Regions from separate parts of the Rhodococcus sp. P1Y genome, predicted to be linked through region 1. Evidence: riboswitches for the same ligand, from Rfam matches in the RefSeq annotation. Region 1 holds a riboswitch; each other region holds the start of a gene.
What was found. A riboswitch is a leader RNA that binds a small molecule or an ion and turns the genes downstream of it on or off. The one in region 1 is predicted to bind S-adenosylmethionine.

Region 1 (4,307 bases):
CGAGAGCCGTCGTCGCCAACGCCAGTGTGCTCGGCAGGGCGTCGAAGATTGCCGTCGTGACCTTCTGACCAGTGGCGATGGAGAAACCGAAGTCACCGCGCACTGCGCCGCTGAGAGAGTTCCAGTACTGGACCCAGACGGGCTGATCGAGTCCGTAACGTGCCTGCAGTTCCGCGATGGCGGCGGCGTCCACCGGCGTTCCCGAACCCGCCGCGTCGGCAGCGATGCTGACCGGGTCGGACGGAAGAAGGAACAGCACTATGAACGAGATGGTGAACGCCGCCCACAAGACCGCTACGGCCTGCAGTACGCGCAGTGCGAGATAACGAATCATGATTACTGTCCGCTCAGCCAGGTGTCGAAGAACTGCAGTCGCGCCGAGGCCTCGAACTTCAGATCCTGGACATTCGCGCCTGCTCCGATTGCTTGGGAGAGCTCGATCGTCGGGATCCAGAGGCCGTTGTCGAGGACCTGCTGCTGCGCGGCGGCGATGATCGCATTGCGTTCGGCAGTGTCCGTCGTCGCGAGTTCGTTCGTGAGCGATGCGTCGAGATCAGGAATCGGTCCGCGCGCGTTCAGGTTTCGACCGTCGATCGCGAAGCTGGTCCGCAGTATGTCGCCGTCGGCCCGTGTGCTGTTGTAATAGTTCGCGTCGTAATCCTTGGTGTTCTGACGCGCCGTCGATTCCGGCACCGAGACCAGCTCGAGCTGAAGGTCGACGCCGACGTCGCGCAATTGCTGCTGCGTCAGTTCGAGAATCGCCTGGTTGCCAGCGAAAACAGCGGCGAACATGACCTTGAACGAGAGCTTCTGACCGTCCTTCTCACGGATGCCGTCCGGGCCGGGAACCCAACCCGCTGCGTCCAGAATCGACTTGGCCTTCTCCGGGTCGTACGTGACGTCGGACAGTTCCGTGTAGCCCGGCGTCTTGCTTGCAAGAGTGCTGGTCGCCGTCCTGAAATCGGGACCGAGGACGGTGTCGACGAGTTCTTGGCGATTGATCGCAGGGACCAGGGCCTTACGCACCTCGGGGTCCTGGAGTACGCCGCGCGTGACATTCGGCTGAATCCCGAACGGAACACCTGGGTTCGAGGTGGTGAGGATCTGTCCGCCGGTCGCCTCGATCTGTGGAGCATCCTGGGGAAGTGCATCCGAAATGGCGTCGAGCTGGCCCGAGGACAGGCTTCCTGTCCTGACCCCTGATTCGGGCACGACGGTGAATTCGATGGTGTCCAGGTATGCCTCACCATCGTGGGCGAACACATCGGATCCCCAGTCGTATCCGGCCCGCTTGGCGAGGGTGACCGAGCGGTCCTGCTGGTAGTCCGCATATGTGAACGGACCGCTGCCGATGTTGTTTCCGCTGCAGCGGTCTTCGGCCGGCTTGGCGACCGTCTCAGGCGACTGGATGCCGAGCTGCGTCGTCGAACTTGCCTGCAGGAACTGTGCGTTCGGGCCGGTGAAGTCGATGCGGGCCGTCAGTGGATCGACGACGGTCGTGCCCTCGTACCCGAAGAGGTAGCTGCCCCCGAGTGGTGCTTTCGCGGTGGTCAGCACATTCACGATCGAGTCGAAGTTCGCCTTGACCGCTTCCGCGTCGACCGGCGTCCCGTCGCTGAACGTCACGCCATCCTTGAGCTTGAACGTGAAGGACGATGCGTCCGGAGCGACCTCCCAGCTGTCGGCGAGCCACGGGGTGATTTCGCCTGTGTCCGGATCTTGGTCGGTGAGCGAATCCACCACCTGGCGAGCTACGTAGATGGTCTGATTGGTGGCCGATTGTGCAGGATCCGAGCAGGACGGGGCACCGGACAGCCCGTATCGCAGGGTGCCGCCCGCAGTCGGCTCCCCCGCATCTGCACTGCTCGACGTGGAACCACCGCCGCACGCGGTGAGAACGACGCTCAGGGCAGCGAGTGTGCTGACGCCTGCGAAAACGGAACGAGAGGACACCGAGGCACTCCGGATCTGTGAAGGACGCCGAATAGGGCACACCGTTACGGCACACCTGATTCGAGCGGTACGGGAAGAAAGAAAGAAATCTGGCTGTAGAAGCGTCAGCCGCGACAGATCGAGCCGGTCAATCGGCACAGATCGAGATGAATGCGGCCCCAGGCCGTCACGAAACCTTCACCCACGGCGTGCACAGACGCTGGGCGGCGAGGGGTGGTGCTCATCGTTCCTCCATCGGTCCCGGCGGTAGCACCCTCACCCGCGTTTCACTAGCCCCGCGGGGGGTTGCTGCGACGTCGTAGAGCCAGGTCTCTCGGTCGCTCTGGATGGTGTTGCGTGGTCGAGTGTACGAGCACGAGGGCCCGCGGCGCCAATTGGGGTTGTTTCCTACGTAGTAACAGGGGAATGACCGGTGCGTACGAGCGGCAACACGCCACGGCCGAAGTGTTCGGCCTCTTCCCGGTGGGGGTAGCCGGAGAAAATGAACTCGTCGATGCCGGCAGCCACGTATTCGCGGATGCGGTCGGCGACCTCGTCGTGACTTCCGACGAGGGCGGTTCCTGCACCCCCGCGTACGAGCCCGAATCCGGCCCACAAATTCGGCGAGACAACGAGCTTGTCCCGGTCTCCCCCGTGCAGATCCAGCATGCGGCGCTGCCCTTCGGAACCGATGCTGCGCAACGCCTTCTGCCTGCGAGCGATGAGGTCGTCGTCGAGATCGGAGATGAGATCGTCTGCCACTGCCCAGGCCTCGTCGGACGTGTCCCGTGTGATGACGTGCAACCGAATTCCGCCCCTGATCGTTCGGCCTTTCCTTGCTGCGGCCTTCTCGACCACCGAAATCTTCTCGGCCACTTGTGCGGGCGGCTCGCCCCAGGTCAGGAACACGTCGGCTTCAGCTGCAGCGACCTCGATCGCGGCAGGCGAGGATCCGCCGAGGTAGACGTCGGGCAATGGAACCGGTGGGTGGCCACCGAAGCCGCCGCCGTTCGGGCGGTCGACCGTGTAGAAGTCGCTGTCGACCGCAACCGGCTTGCCGTCACCGACAGCCCGTGCGATCTCCAGAAACTCCTGTGCCCGACGGTAACGCGCGTCCTTACCGAGGGTGTCGCCGTAGGCGCGCTGTTCGATGTCGTCGCCCCCGACGACAACATTGAGTAGCGCACGCCCACCGGACAACCGCTGGAACGTGCTGACCATCTGCGCCGACAGCACGGGCGCGACGGCGCCAGGCCGGAACGCGACGAGGAACTTCAGGTTCTTCGTCGCTGCAATCAGCGCCGAGGTGACGAGCCATGCGTCCTCACAGTGCCCGCCGGTCGGCGTCAGAGCAGCGTGGAATCCGAGCCGGTCGACGGTCTGGGCAATCTGCGTCAAGTACTCGAGCGACGCCTCGCGGTGGCCTGTGTCCGCCACGGCTTCGTCGGTAGCGCCGATCCCGACGCCGTGTGAGGCCCCGCCGAGGCGTTCGTCGTCACCTCCGGTGGGAAGGAACCACGAGAATTTCGGTCCAGTCATGGCAGGAGCGGAGCCTGGGGAGTGAGAAGTCATTTCCGTCTCCTTCTACCGTCGATGACGGCGCATGTGAGTGAACCGAGCAGCATCAGCGCACATACGCCGAGACCGAGTGCGACTGCACGGCCGTAGTTGTTCTCGTTCGCAGCAAGGACGCCGAGGTAGATTCCCGACACTGCAGCGAGAGAGATCGTCGCGGACAATCGCTGGGACAGTTGCAGAAAACCGGCTGCTACGCCATTGGCCCCTGCTGGGGCGTATTCGAGGGTCATGCCACGGTTGGGTGCGTCGACGAATCCGCTTGCAAGGCCGGACAGTACGGCAAGTACGACGAACGCGGGCACGGTGAGTTCGCGCGGGAGGAAGTTGATGGTCGATACGTATCCCGCCACGACGAACAATTCGAGCACGACAGCTCCGATCACCGCGGTGCGGCCCAACCTCACGACGACGCGCCAGCCGAAGGCCGACGTGACGGCCATCAGAATCGAGCTGCCGACCATGATCAGAGCAGCCTGCAGTGCGGGATACCCCAGACCTTCGATCAGGTACAGACTGAGCACTGCTTGCAGCGCCAGAATCGCGCCGAACCAGAACATCGCCACCATCGTCCCGAGCGTGTAGCCGCGCGACTGAACGAGGCCGGGAAGCAGAACTGGAGTTCCGCCTCCTGCGGCGAACTGCTTCTCCCAGAACCAGAATCCGACGAGAACGCCTGCACTGCCGATCACCGAAATCGCGGACAACGTGGCACCGAGCGAGGACACCATCGGGAACAGGAGGAGCAGTGTTGCCACGCCGAGCGCAATGAGCCCGACCACGTCGATGCTCGCTCCCGA
Region 2 (4,307 bases), 270 kb from region 1:
GCACCCGTCGCCGAGCTCGAGCATGCCTGTCACCGGCGGCAGCGTGTGCAGGTCGACGCCCTTGCCGATCTTGGCGCCCAGCGCGCGGGCGTAGTAGACCATCCACGGTGCGCCCGAGAGGTTCGACGCACCGCTGGCGTCGGTCAGGCGCGTCGCCGTCCACAACCGAATGTGCGCGCTTCCGCCGCGCTTGTAGGCGCCGGGCTGGAGCCCTGCCAGCAGCAGCCGGGACCCGACGACCGAGATCGCCATCCGGCCGACCGGACTGATGAACAAGATGAATGCGGGAAGAATCCACCACCATGACAGCGTCGGCGCCCATGGCACGTACGCGAACCAGCTCATGACGTTGAACAGGATCCCGACCCACGTGATCCATTGCAGTCCCGTCAACGTCGTCAACGGAATCGTCGCGGCGATCTGCGTCCACTGCGCTGTCCGAGAGGTTGGTTCGACCTCGCGCGGAACGATGTCGAGCGGAGGCTTCAGCTCGTCCAGATACCGCGCGAGCGAACCCAGCCGCGGGTGGTCGTACAGCTGAGCGACGGTGATTTCCGGGAATCGCTCGCGTAGGGCGGTCACCAGCTGTGCGGCGGACAGCGATCCGCCGCCGTTCTGGAAGAAGTCGGCGTTCTCGTCGGAGACCTGGGCACCGAGGATGTTGGTCCACAATTCGGCGACCCATCCGGCGGTCCCGGTCAGGTCCGAGGACTCGCCCATGCCGGGGAGTGGCCACGGAAGAGCGTTGCGGTCGACCTTGCCCGAGGTGCGCGTCGGCATCTCGTCGACGAGTGCGAGGCGTGGAACGAGCGCCGACGGCAACTGCTCGGCCAGAATCTTGCGGGCTGCGTCCAGATCGAAATTCGGGTCGGTACTAGCCAGGTAGCCGACGAGGACCGAGTTGCCCGCACCGGTCTTCCTGACGGCTGCGGCCGCGCCGCCGACGCCGGGCAACGACTGAAGCGCGTTGTCGATCTCACCGAGTTCGATGCGTCTGCCGCCGAGTTTGATCTGGTCGTCGGCGCGGCCTTGGAAGAGCAAGCCTTCGAGCTCGAGCTTGACGAGGTCGCCGCTGCGATAGGCGCGGTCCCATCCGAGCGTCGGCATCGGGGCGTACTTCTCGGCGTCCTTGGCCGGATCGAGATAGCGCGCAAGTCCGACTCCGCCGATGACCAGCTCACCGACCTCCCCGACGGCGACGGGATTGCCGCCTCCGTCCACCACGGCGAGATCCCACCCGTCGAGCGGGAGTCCGATACGCACCGGGCCCTTGCCGTCCATGATCGACGCGCACGCGACGACGGTTGCTTCCGTCGGACCGTAGGTGTTCCAGACCTCGCGGCCGTCGACGGCGAGGCGCTCGGCCAGCTCGGGTGGGCACGCTTCACCGCCGAAGATGAGCAGCCGGACGGCTTCGAGAGCTACGGCAGGCCACAGAGCGGCGAGCGTGGGAACCGTCGAGACGACGGAGATGTCGCGGGCGATCAACCACGGCCCGAGGTCGAAACCACTGCGAACGAGAGAGCGCGGAGCGGGCACCAGGCATGCGCCGTGACGCCACGCGAGCCACATCTCCTCGCACGACGCGTCGAACGCCACCGAAAGGCCTGCGAGTACCCGGTCACCCGGACCCAGCGGGTCGTCCTGCATGAACATCCGTGCCTCGGCGTCGACGAACGCCGCCGCATTGCGGTGGCTGACGGCCACACCCTTCGGGGTCCCGGTGGAGCCGGAGGTGAAGATGACCCACGCGTCTTCGTCGGGTGAAGGGATCGTGAGGGTGTCCGGGATCGGGGTGTCCTGCTTGTCGGCCGTACCCGCCGCGATTCCTCCTGCCGTGACGACGGCAGTGACCTTCGCTTCGCCGAACACCAGCTCGGCCCGTTCGTCCGGGTCGTCGGCATCGACGGGCACGTAGGCGGCACCCGCATTGAGGATCGACAAGATGGCGACGTAGAGCGAGAACGAACCCGAGGGCATTCTGATTCCGACGCGGTCGCCGCGCCTTACTCCAGCCCTGGCCAGCCACTGCGCGCCTTCGTCGATGTCCTCGAGGAGCTCGCGGTAGGTGACCGAGACGGTGCCGTCGTCGATCGCCGCGGCATCGGGGTACTGCGAGGTGGTCGAGCGCAGGATGTCGATGAGCGTTCGCTCCGATGGAGCGCGCCCTGCGCGCAAGAATTCGGCGGGGACGCCAGCCGAGGGCTGGACGCTAGCCGAATCCGATTGTGATTGCACAGACAACCGGTGTTCCTTCTTCTCGTGTTGTACCGAAACGAACGTCAGCGGTCGTTATCTCATGTTCGGTTGTCCAGAAGGTGAACGGACGTTTCGTTCGCGCAAAGCTGCATCTCGTACGGTCTCGGCACCGGGCACAGCTTAATCGAGTTGGAGGTTTCCTACCTCCCGGGTTGACAATCCAGTGGCACTTTTGCCATCCTCTGTGCAGGTCATGAGTACCAGCATCAAGCCCCGGCTTGCTGGTCGGCAACCCTCCTCCGCGGTGGGGTGCTCCGGGTGACGACCTGGCTGACGCCGGAAAACCGGTGCAGCAAGCGCGGACTCGACTTCTCACTGACGATTCTTCGGGTCCCTTGATCGACAAGGGGTTATTTGTCATGACTGCTGTTCTCGACAACTCGTGTGCTTCGTTCGCTACAGTCAGCGGCGCTGATCTGCAGGTTCCTCTGGTGAATGGAAGTACCTGCACGTACGCCAATTTCGACTACGCGGCCAGCGCGCCTGCGCTCGCCCACGTGACCGAGCGAATTGCCGATCTGTTGCCCTACTACTCGAGCGTTCACCGCGGCGCCGGGTACGCATCACGCGTGTCCACTGCGGCGTACGAAAAGGCACGCGTGACGGTGTCGAATTTCGTTGGAGCGCAATCGGATGCGGTTGTCATCTTCACCAGGAACACCACCGACTCGCTGAACCTTCTTGCCGGGTGCGTGCCGGGAGACACCGTGGTTCTCGATATCGAGCATCACGCGAACCTGCTGCCCTGGAACGACCGCCGCGTCGTCGTCGCGGCCGAGTCCATCGCCGAGACCCTGGTATCGATCGAAGCCGAACTCGCTGCCAAACCGGCTGCGCTGCTTGCGGTGACGGGCGCCTCCAATGTGACCGGCGAAGTACTTCCGATCGACGAGCTCGCTGCTCTCGCGCACCGATACGGCGCACGCATCCTCGTCGACGGTGCGCAATTGGTACCCCATCGACGGGTCGACATCGAGGCCCTGGGGGTGGACTACCTCGCGTTTTCCGGACACAAGTTGTACGCGCCGCACGGTGCCGGCGTGCTCGTCGGTAAGCGTGACTGGCTCGACGCCGCCGAGCCCTATCTCGCAGGCGGCGGGGCTGTTCGCCACGTCGGTCTCGATCACGCCGAGTGGGCGCCGGTTCCGGCACGTCACGAGGCGGGTACACCCAACGTGCTCGGCGTCGTCGCCTTGGCGGCAGCATGTGAAGCCCTCGAGCATTTCGAGGTGGCAGGTTCGGTCGACCACGAGCGTCGACTGTCCGATCGCCTGCGCGACGGGTTGACGGCGGTGCCTGGCGTCGACGTACTGACGGTGTGGAACGACTCCCCGGACAGTGTGGGGATAGTCACATTTTCCGTAGATGGATTCGGCCCCGGCGAGATCGCTGCGTACCTGTCGGCCGAGCACGGCATCGGAGTGCGGGATGGCAAGTTCTGCGCTCACCCGCTGCTCGCGCGACTGGGTCACGCGGACGGTGCCGTGCGCGCCAGCCTGGGGCTCGGCAGTTCCGACGCCGATGTGGATCGGCTGATCGGGGCCATCGAGACGCTCGTCGCCGACGGGCCCTCCTGGACGTACGAGGAGGAGAACGGTTGGTGGAATCCTATTCCCGACCCTCGCCCGTTCCCCGAGCTGGCAGGCGGTGCCGCAGGCGTGGGATCCCCATGCGCAACGCAAACGGTTAGCATCGCCTCATGAGGGCAATTGCTCTGTCGCAGAACCGACTCTGGCGCGATCGATACGTCGATCTGTGCCGGACGGCCTCTGGCTCGTGTAGGTGTTCGGACTTCAGTCATCCTCCCCAACACCTCGCTTGCACGACGGGACCAATTTCATGTCGAACAACTCACCTGTCCGCCTTGCCCTTGCAACTCCAGGCGCATGGACGGAAGTCACCGACGCTCGCCCTACCGAGTCGATAGTTCGCATCCACGCCTCGGATCTCCGCGAGGGTCAGCAGGCAAGAGCACGTGCCAGGGCCGAGGCCGTCGAGGCAGGCAAAGATGCCGACAGCGTTGCGGTGTTTCTCGATATCGAGATCCA
Region 3 (4,307 bases), 2.8 Mb from region 1:
TACTGGTTCTTGCGGATCGCTGGCGACGTGGTTCGTTCGTGCTGGGAATCGCAACGATCCTTGCAGCTGGGTTCAGGTTGTGTCTGCCTGAGAATCAGGTGGGGCTTCTGGCGGTCCGTTCACGTCCGTTCGACGTGTCTGCACTTGCCCTCGTCGGAGGGGCGATCGTGTTTCTCTCGTCCTCGATCGACCCGCTCGGAACGGACTGACGGCAGCTACCGTCAGCCCGTCTTGGCTGCGCGTGCGGACCGCGCGTTCGCCATCGTCTCGCCCAGTAGTACGGCCACCGCACCTGCCTCGGTGAGAAATCCGTCGTGGCCGTCTCTGGACTGAATGACCTCGAGGCCACTGCACTCCGGCAAGCCACGGGCGATTTCCTTCTGCTGGCGCAGGGGATACAGACGGTCCGAATCGACTCCACCCACGATCGTGGGAACCGTCGCACGGGCGAGGGCGGCGTCGATTCCTCCGCGTCCGCGTCCGATGTCGTGTCTGTTCATCGCTTCGCTCAGCAGGACGTAGGTACTGGCGTCGAACCTGTCCGCCAACTTGTTTGCTTGATGTTGGAGGTAGCTTTCGATTGCGTATCTTCCGCCGTTCCAAGGGTTTTCGTCATCCTGTGCGGAGTTCGAGAACCTCAGATCGAGTTCGCTCTCGGTGCGGTAGGTCAAGTGTGCGATACGCCGAGCAATCTTCAGTCCGGCTCGTGGCGATCGCCCGGTGCCGTGATAGTTGCCGCCCTGCCATTCGGGATCGGACGTGATGGCGTCGATCTGCGTGGTTTGGGTACCGATTTGGTCTGCGGTCGCGCGCGCGCCGACGGCGAGTACGAGCGCAGCCCCGACACGGTCGGGGTGTTCGACGATCCACTCGAGTGTCCGCATGCCGCCCATCGATCCGCCGACAACCGCGGCGAACCGCTCGATCCCGAGAACATCCGCCAGCGCAGCCTCAGCTGCGACTTGGTCGCGGATGGAGATTTCCGGAAATCTGCTGCCGTAGGGAGTGCCGTCGGATGCGAGCGAGCTGGGTCCAGTCGTGCCACCGCACCCGCCGAGAACGTTGGATGCGATGACGCACCACTCGTCGGTATCGATGGGTGCGCCTGGTCCGACCATGCCGTTCCACCAGCCCGGAAGGGCATGGTGGTCGTCGGCGGGTCCGCTGACGTGCGAATCGCCCGTCAGTGCGTGCTCGACCAGCACGACATTGTCGCGACCGGGAGCGAGCTCACCCCAGCGCTGAACAGCAACGGATACCGCAGGAAGCGATGCGCCGCTCTCCAATTCGAGTGGGCCGATGTCGATACTGCCGAGCCGTCCGTCCGGCGGCGGAAAGCCCGCAGCCGGACGGACGTCGTGCACAGAGCCGATTGTCAAGATGCCGCCGCGGCGAATCCGGTTTCGAGATCGGCGAGGATGTCGTCGATCCCTTCGATGCCCACAGCGAGCCTGACCAAACCGGGGGTGACGCCCGAGGCGAGTTGCTCCTCCGGTGTCAGCTGGGAGTGGGTTGTCGATGCGGGGTGAATGACAAGTGAACGCACATCACCGATGTTAGCGACATGGCTGTGAAGGCTGAGTGCGTTGACGAACTTCTTGCCCGCGTCGATGCCGCCCTTCAGTTCGAACGCGATGATCGCGCCCTGCCCCTTAGGGGCCAACTCCTGTCCACGCTGGTACCACGGCGAGGACTTCAGGCCTGCGTAGTTGACGGACTCGACGTCCTCGCGTGCCTCGATGAACGCGGCGACCTTCTGTGCGTTCTCGACATGCCGCTCGATGCGCAGACTCAGCGTTTCCAGTCCTTGGCTGATGAGGAAGGCATTGAACGGCGACACTGCTGCGCCGATGTCGCGGAGCAATTGCACGCGGGCCTTGAGAGCGAACGCGGGTGCACCCAGGTCGGCGAACACCACGCCGTGGTAGCTGGGGTCGGGGGTGGTGAAGTTGGCGTGACGCCCCTGCGTCCAGTCGAACGTGCCGCCGTCGACGATGACACCTGCGATGGCCGTCCCGTGGCCGCCGAGATACTTGGTCGCCGAATGGACGACGATGTCGGCCCCATGCTCCAACGGCCGGATGAGGTACGGCGTCGCGACGGTGTTGTCGACGATCAACGGAATGCCGTTCTCGTGGGCTACCCCGGAGATGCCGGGAATGTCGAAGATGTCGTTCTTCGGGTTGGAGATGGTCTCACCGTAGAACGCCTTGGTCTTCGGGGTGATCGCTGCTCGCCACTGCTCCAGGTCGTCGGGATCGTCGACGAAAGTCACGGTGATTCCGAGTTTGGGGAGTGTGTAGTGGAAGAGGTTGTACGTTCCGCCGTAGAGGCGTGGGCTCGCGACGATGTGGTCGCCTGCCTCGGCCAGATTGAGAATCGCGAAGGTCTCCGCGGCCTGCCCGGAGGCGAGTAGGAGCGCTGCAACTCCACCTTCCAGAGCGGCGATGCGCTGCTCGACGACGTCCTGGGTGGGGTTGATGATGCGGGTGTAAATATTGCCGGGCTCGGCGAGCCCGAACAACGCGGCAGCGTGATCGGTGTTGTCGAAGGTGTACGAGGTGGTCTGGTAGATCGGCAGCGCGCGGGCGTTCGTGGCGCCGTCCGGCGTCTGTCCGGTGTGGATCTGCTTGGTCTCGAAGCTCCACGATGCGGTGGGGTCCTCGATGGGGGTGCCTGCTGCGTCTACGACGTCAGGGGTGCTGTCGGTCATGTGAGTGATAACTCCGTCTTCGAAGGATGTTCAAATTTCGAATGGGCTCTCGTGGTGGGAGCCTGGGCGGGGCGTATCGGTACAACAACACATGGTGAACCTCCTTTTCGAGCGCGCTGTTTCCAGTCGCGCTCGTTCGGTGGGTCCGCCGACCTCGTCTTCCATCTCGATGAGGCGGACCCGCGCTTGCTCGTTGGCGGCGCAGGTACGCGTCGCCGACCAACCAGGTCTTGTCACCCGGGGCACCCCACCGCGGTTGGAGGGTTGCCGACCAGCAAGCCGGGGCTTGATGCTGGTACTCATGACCTGCGGTGAATCCTAGCGGGGTCACCGAGATCGGGAAACAACGACTCTCGGTGATTCCTCCCAACGGGATGCGAGTCGACTGGGTGAGCACAATCACCGTGTGGCGATTCGAAATTTGATCGGTCGAGGGAACAGAATCGATTCAGTGGCCGTTCCCTCTTGGGTTCGCGTCGATACCTCCCCCTTCGAGACAAGGTTGTTTTGCTGTGACTGTCACCGATTCGGCTTTCGCCAAAAATGTCAGCGCGGTGCGCGACAGGGTGTCGAACGGTCCGAGCGGCAGTCGTAGGCCCCTCTCTTCTCGCAGGCGGCTCGCGATGCTCGCGTTGTCGATCGGTGGGTTCGGAATCGGAACCACCGAGTTCGCGTCGATGGGTCTTCTTCCCGACGTTGCGACGACGATGGGAATCTCCGAACCGTCCGCCGGTCACATGATCTCGGCCTACGCACTCGGCGTCGTCGTCGGTGCGCCCGCGATCGCCACCCTTGCCGCTCGGGTTCCGCGACGTGTGCTGCTGATCGGACTCATGGTGGCGTTCACCCTCGGAAATCTCGGGACGGTGTTCGCGCCCAGCTTCGGTGAGCTGGTGGCATCGAGGTTCGTCGCAGGTCTTCCTCACGGTGCGTTTTTCGGCATCGCGGCCCTTGTTGCCGCGCATCTCGCCGAGCCGGGTAAGCGGGCCAAGGCCGTGGCGATGGTCATGATGGGTCTCTCGGTCGCGAACGTCGTCGGCGTCCCCGCGGCGACGTGGCTGGGCCAGGCGCTCGGCTGGCGCAGTGCATTCGCGGTCGTCGCTGTCATCGGCGCGCTGACCGTCACCGCCCTGATCATGTGGATGCCGCGTCTCGACGGCATGCCGACCACCAATCCGATCACCGAACTCGGCGCTCTGCGACGTGGTCAGGTGTGGATGACGTTGTTCGTCGGCATGGTCGGATTCGGCGGCATGTTCGCCGTCTACACCTACATTGCATCCACTCTCACCGATGTTGCCGGGTTGGCCCGTGCGTTCGTACCGGTCGCACTGATGATCTACGGCCTCGGCATGGTTGCAGGCAACTTCGTCGGAGGTTGGCTCGCTGATCGGTACCAGTTGCGCGGGACCTTCATCGGCCTTGCGTCGATGGCGGTATTTCTCGCCGTGTTCGTGGTTGCTTCACACAACCCGATCAGCGCGCTCGTTCTCGTATTTCTGATCGGCGCATCGGGTTCATCGGTCATCCCCGGTTTGCAGACGCGGTTGATGGACGTCGCCGACGATGCCCAGACCCTTGCCGCGTCGCTCAA

Region 2: linked by a shared signal. The riboswitch ahead of D8W71_RS00295 (aminotransferase class V-fold PLP-dependent enzyme) and the one ahead of D8W71_RS28280 (putative leader peptide) in region 1 are both predicted to bind S-adenosylmethionine.
Region 3: linked by a shared signal. The riboswitch ahead of D8W71_RS13315 (bifunctional o-acetylhomoserine/o-acetylserine sulfhydrylase) and the one ahead of D8W71_RS28280 (putative leader peptide) in region 1 are both predicted to bind S-adenosylmethionine.

The regions. Positions count from the first base shown of each region.
Region 1 is NZ_CP032762.1:5,655,324-5,659,630, forward strand. Features, by position in the region: gene D8W71_RS26200 (ABC transporter permease) at 1-334, opposite strand, end outside; gene D8W71_RS26205 (ABC transporter substrate-binding protein) at 337-1,953, opposite strand; gene D8W71_RS28280 (putative leader peptide) at 2,058-2,177, opposite strand; SAM riboswitch class I at 2,182-2,286, opposite strand; gene D8W71_RS26210 (LLM class flavin-dependent oxidoreductase) at 2,341-3,504, opposite strand; gene D8W71_RS26215 (MFS transporter) at 3,501-4,307, opposite strand, start outside.
Region 2 is NZ_CP032762.1:56,875-61,181, reverse strand. Features, by position in the region: gene D8W71_RS00300 (Pls/PosA family non-ribosomal peptide synthetase) at 1-2,244, opposite strand, end outside; SAM riboswitch class IV at 2,449-2,564, shown strand; gene D8W71_RS00295 (aminotransferase class V-fold PLP-dependent enzyme) at 2,619-3,962, shown strand; gene D8W71_RS00290 (hypothetical protein) at 4,099-4,307, shown strand, end outside.
Region 3 is NZ_CP032762.1:2,886,199-2,890,505, forward strand. Features, by position in the region: gene D8W71_RS13305 (DUF3017 domain-containing protein) at 1-209, shown strand, start outside; gene metX (homoserine O-acetyltransferase MetX) at 222-1,379, opposite strand; gene D8W71_RS13315 (bifunctional o-acetylhomoserine/o-acetylserine sulfhydrylase) at 1,376-2,713, opposite strand; SAM riboswitch class IV at 2,891-3,020, opposite strand; gene D8W71_RS13320 (MFS transporter) at 3,337-4,307, shown strand, end outside.